Regions from separate parts of the Streptomyces sp. NPDC047917 genome, predicted to be linked through region 2. Evidence: predicted binding sites of a transcription regulator. Region 2 holds the regulator's gene; the other holds the start of a gene.
The links. The regulator HrcA, encoded in region 2, represses chaperone genes, less so after heat shock. The targets are predictions, from matches to a motif close to TTNGCACTCNGNNNNNCNGAGTGCNAA.
Positions count from the first base shown of each region.

Region 1: groL (chaperonin GroEL) is a predicted target of HrcA. The motif match lies at 1,772-1,798, and genes of this name have one in related genera.

Region 1 is NZ_JBIDCA010000007.1:181,582-183,978, reverse strand. It holds gene groL (chaperonin GroEL) at 1-1,610, opposite strand, end outside; gene ACGF8B_RS18615 (cold-shock protein) at 2,089-2,295, opposite strand.
Region 2 is NZ_JBIDCA010000012.1:84,383-86,779, forward strand. It holds gene ACGF8B_RS28175 (MBL fold metallo-hydrolase) at 1-696, opposite strand, end outside; gene hrcA (heat-inducible transcriptional repressor HrcA) at 895-1,911, shown strand; gene dnaJ (molecular chaperone DnaJ) at 1,912-2,397, shown strand, end outside.

The DNA of each region.
Region 1 (2,397 bases), on a different contig from region 2:
TCACCGCCCGGCATGCCGCCCGGAGCGGCCGCGGCGGCCTTCTCCGGCTTGTCGGCGATGACGGCCTCGGTGGTGAGGAACAGCGCGGCGATGGACGCGGCGTTCTGCAGAGCGGAACGCGTGACCTTCGCCGGGTCGAGGATGCCCTCGGCGATCATGTCGACGTACTCGCCGGTCGCGGCGTTCAGACCGTGGCCGACGGCCAGGTTGCGCACCTTCTCGACGACGACGCCGCCCTCAAGACCACCGTTGACGGCGATCTGCTTGAGCGGGGCCTCCAGCGCCAGCTTGACGGCGTTGGCGCCGGTCGCCTCGTCACCCGAGAGCTCCAGCTTCTCGAAGACGGCCGAGGCCTGGAGCAGAGCCACGCCACCACCGGCGACGATGCCCTCCTCGACGGCGGCCTTGGCGTTGCGCACCGCGTCCTCGATGCGGTGCTTGCGCTCCTTGAGCTCGACCTCGGTCGCGGCACCGGCCTTGATGACGGCCACGCCGCCGGCCAGCTTCGCGAGGCGCTCCTGGAGCTTCTCGCGGTCGTAGTCCGAGTCGGAGTTCTCGATCTCGGCGCGGATCTGGTTGACCCGGCCCTGGACCTGGTCGCTGTCACCGGCGCCGTCGACGATGGTCGTCTCGTCCTTGGTGATGACGACCTTGCGGGCGCGGCCGAGCAGGTCGAGACCGGCGTTCTCCAGCTTGAGGCCGACCTCCTCGGAGATGACGGTGCCACCGGTGAGGATGGCGATGTCGCCGAGCATGGCCTTGCGGCGGTCACCGAAGCCCGGGGCCTTGACGGCGACGGACTTGAAGGTGCCACGGATCTTGTTGACGACCAGGGTCGACAGGGCCTCGCCCTCGACGTCCTCGGCGATGATCAGCAGCGGCTTGCCGGACTGCATGACCTTCTCCAGCAGCGGAAGGAGGTCCTTCACGTTGCTGATCTTCGAGTTGACGATCAGGATGTACGGGTCGTCCAGGGACGACTCCATGCGCTCCATGTCGGTGGCGAAGTACGCCGAGATGTAGCCCTTGTCGAAGCGCATACCCTCGGTGAGCTCCAGCTCCAGACCGAAGGTCTGGGACTCCTCGACGGTGATGACGCCTTCCTTGCCGACCTTGTCCATGGCCTCGGCGATGAGCTCGCCGATCTGGGTGTCGGCGGCGGAGATGGAGGCCGTCGAAGCGATCTGCTCCTTGGTCTCCACGTCCTTGGCCTGCTCCAGGAGGGCGGCGGAGACGGCCTCGACGGCCTTCTCGATACCCCGCTTGAGGGCCATCGGGTTGGCACCCGCGGCAACGTTGCGCAGACCCTCGCGGACGAGAGCCTGGGCGAGAACGGTGGCGGTGGTCGTACCGTCGCCGGCGACGTCGTCCGTCTTCTTGGCGACCTCCTTGACCAGCTCCGCACCGATCTTCTCGTACGGGTCCTCCAGCTCGATCTCCTTGGCGATGGAAACACCATCGTTGGTGATCGTGGGGGCGCCCCACTTCTTCTCAAGGACGACGTTGCGACCCTTGGGGCCAAGGGTGACCTTGACGGCGTCGGCGAGCTGGTTCATGCCGCGCTCGAGACCGCGCCGGGCCTCCTCGTCGAACGCGATGATCTTGGCCATGTGAAGTGGTCCTCCCGGACAGGGGTGGATTTCTCCGGACCGAGTGGCGCCCGCGACGGACGGCCTGCGTGACCGGTGGTTCCTTGCCCCACCGACCTGCGGGCCTCACCGGCCCGGTCCAAGTTCTGTCACTCTCACCTGGAGAGTGCTAACGCCAATGATTAGCACTCGACCCCCGAGAGTGCAAGCGTCCCCCTCCGGATGTGGACAACGGCGGACGGTCACGGACGGGGCCGCAGACGACGGCGGACGGCTGTGGACGGCTGTGGACAACGGCGGATGGCTGTGGACGGGCCCGTCGGACCACGGTGACAGCGGCGGACAGCGGTGGACGAGGCCAACACGGTGGACAGCGGTGGACAGCGGTGGACGAGCCGCGGACGGCGCCCGGCGGCGCGTCCGGACGCGCTGAGGGCCCGTACCCCCGGGGTACGGGCCCTCAGTGCGTGAGTGGTGTCGTTGGCCGACCGCGTCGAACTCAGCCGACGGCGAGCTTGACCATGTCTGCCTGCGGCCCCTTCTGGCCCTGCGAGATCTCGAATTCAACTCGCTGACCCTCTTCGAGGGTGCGGTACCCGTCCATCTGGATCGCGCTGTAGTGGACGAAAACATCCGCACCACCGTCGACCGCGATGAAGCCGTACCCCTTCTCCGCGTTGAACCACTTGACGGTGCCCTGAGCCATGCCTAACTCCCCTATTACTGGCCCTTGCGCAGGACCGCACTTCGCGGACCCGGGTCAGAACTCACCCTCCGACAGGAGAGGGTGTGTGCGCCGGAACGCGTC
Region 2 (2,397 bases):
TTGTTCGCGCTGATCGCGTACGAACGCCGCGTCCACCACCGCCCCGTGCCCCGGCACGTACACCGCGTCCTCGCCGCCCAGCGCCAGCAGCCGGTCCAGCGAGAGCGGCCAGCGGGCGGGGAAGGCGTCCCGGCCCGCCTGCGGTTCGCCGGACTCCTCGACCAGGTCCCCGCAGAGCACGACCGCGGGGGAGCCGGGGACGACCGCCACCAGGTCGTGGCCGCTGTGCGCGGGGCCCACGTCGGCCAGCAGCACCTCGCGCCCGCCGCCCAGGTCGATCGTCCACTCGCCGCACACCTCGTGCCGCGGCGCGACCAGGGCGTCCACGGCCTCCGCCGCGTCGTGCTCGCCGACCCCGTGGCGCACGGCCGAGCTGTGCAGTTCGTCCGCCCCGCGCTTCAGCAGGTCCCGCATGCCGACCGCCCCGTACACCTGGGCGCCGGAGAAGGCGGCGGTGCCCAGTACATGGTCGAAGTGGGGGTGGCTGAGTGCGATATGCGTCACCCTCCGGCCGAGCAGGGCCTGCGCCTGGGCCCGCACCTCGGCACCTTCACGGAGCGTCGATCCGGTGTCGTAGAGCAGCACCGCGTCCGCTCCGACCACCAGTGCGACCGTCGCGTCCCACCCGGGAAGGCGCCGCCGGCCCACTCCGTGACCGAGTCGCTCCCAGCCGAACTCTTCCCAAGAGGCATCCATACCGCGACGCTATCGGCAACGACCTGCGCGGTCTCGCGGTAGCGTGGCCGGTCGCCCTTGCTAGGCCCCCACCCGGCCGCCGTACACTGGCCGGGGGGTTGCTGGCACTCGCGATGACAGAGTGCCAGGAGGATTCCTGGGCAGAGAAACAGGAACGACCCGAGAACCAACGAGGAAACACAGCTGGAGGTGTGCGCGATGCTCAGCGAACGCAGACTCGAAGTGCTTCGCGCCATCGTCCAGGACTATGTCGGCACGGAGGAGCCCGTCGGCTCCAAGGCGCTCACCGAGCGGCACAAGCTGGGGGTCTCCCCGGCGACCGTCCGCAACGACATGGCGGTGCTGGAGGACGAGGGCTTCATCGCCCAGCCCCACACCAGCGCGGGACGCATCCCGACGGACAAGGGCTACCGGCTCTTCGTCGACAGGCTCGCGGGGGTCAAGCCCCTCTCGACGCCGGAGCGCCGCGCCATCCACAATTTCCTCGACGGCGCGGTGGACCTCGACGACGTCGTGGGCCGCACCGTACGGCTGCTCGCGCAGCTGACCCGGCAGGTCGCCATCGTGCAGTACCCCTCGCTGACCCGGTCGACGGTCCGGCACGTGGAACTGCTCTCGCTGGCGCCCGCCCGGCTGATGCTCGTGCTCATCACGGACACCGGCCGGGTCGAACAGCGCATGATCGACTGCCCCGCCCCGTTCGGCGAGACCTCTCTCGCCGATCTGCGGGCCCGGCTCAACAGCCGGGTCGTCGGACGCCGCTTCGCGGACGTCCCGCAGCTGGTGCAGGACCTGCCGGAATCCTTCGAGAGCGAGGACCGGGGAACCGTGTCCACCGTGCTCTCCACCCTGCTCGAAACCCTCGTCGAGGAGACGGAGGAGCGGCTGATGATCGGCGGCACCTCCAACCTCACCCGCTTCGGACACGACTTCCCGGTGATGATCCGGCCGGTGCTGGAGGCACTGGAGGAGCAGGTCGTGCTGCTGAAGCTGCTCGGCGAGGCCAAGGACTCGGGCATGACCGTACGTATCGGGCACGAGAACGCCCACGAGGGGCTCAACTCCACGTCCGTCGTCGCGGTCGGCTACGGTTCGGGCGACGAGGCAGTCGCCAAACTCGGCGTGGTCGGACCGACCCGCATGGACTACCCCGGAACGATGGGAGCGGTACGCGCAGTGGCACGTTACGTCGGACAGATCCTGGCGGAGTCGTAAGTGGCCACGGACTACTACGCCGTACTCGGCGTGCGCCGCGACGCCTCTCAGGACGAGATCAAGAAGGCATTCCGGCGGCTCGCCCGCGAGCTGCACCCGGATGTGAACCCCGATCCGAAGACCCAGGAGCGGTTCAAGGAGATCAACGCCGCCTACGAGGTGCTGTCGGACCCGCAGAAGAAGCAGGTCTACGACCTCGGCGGCGACCCGCTGTCCGCCTCCGGCGGCGCGGGCGCGGGCGGATTCGGACAGGGTGGCTTCGGCAACTTCTCCGACATCATGGACGCGTTCTTCGGTACGTCGTCGCAGCGCGGACCCCGGTCGCGCACCCGGCGCGGCCAGGACGCGATGATCCGGCTGGAGATCGATCTCGCCGAGGCGGCGTTCGGCACCACCAAGGACATCCAGGTCGACACGGCAGTCGTCTGCACGACGTGCAGCGGCGAGGGTGCCGCCCCCGGCACCTCCGCGCAGACCTGTGACATG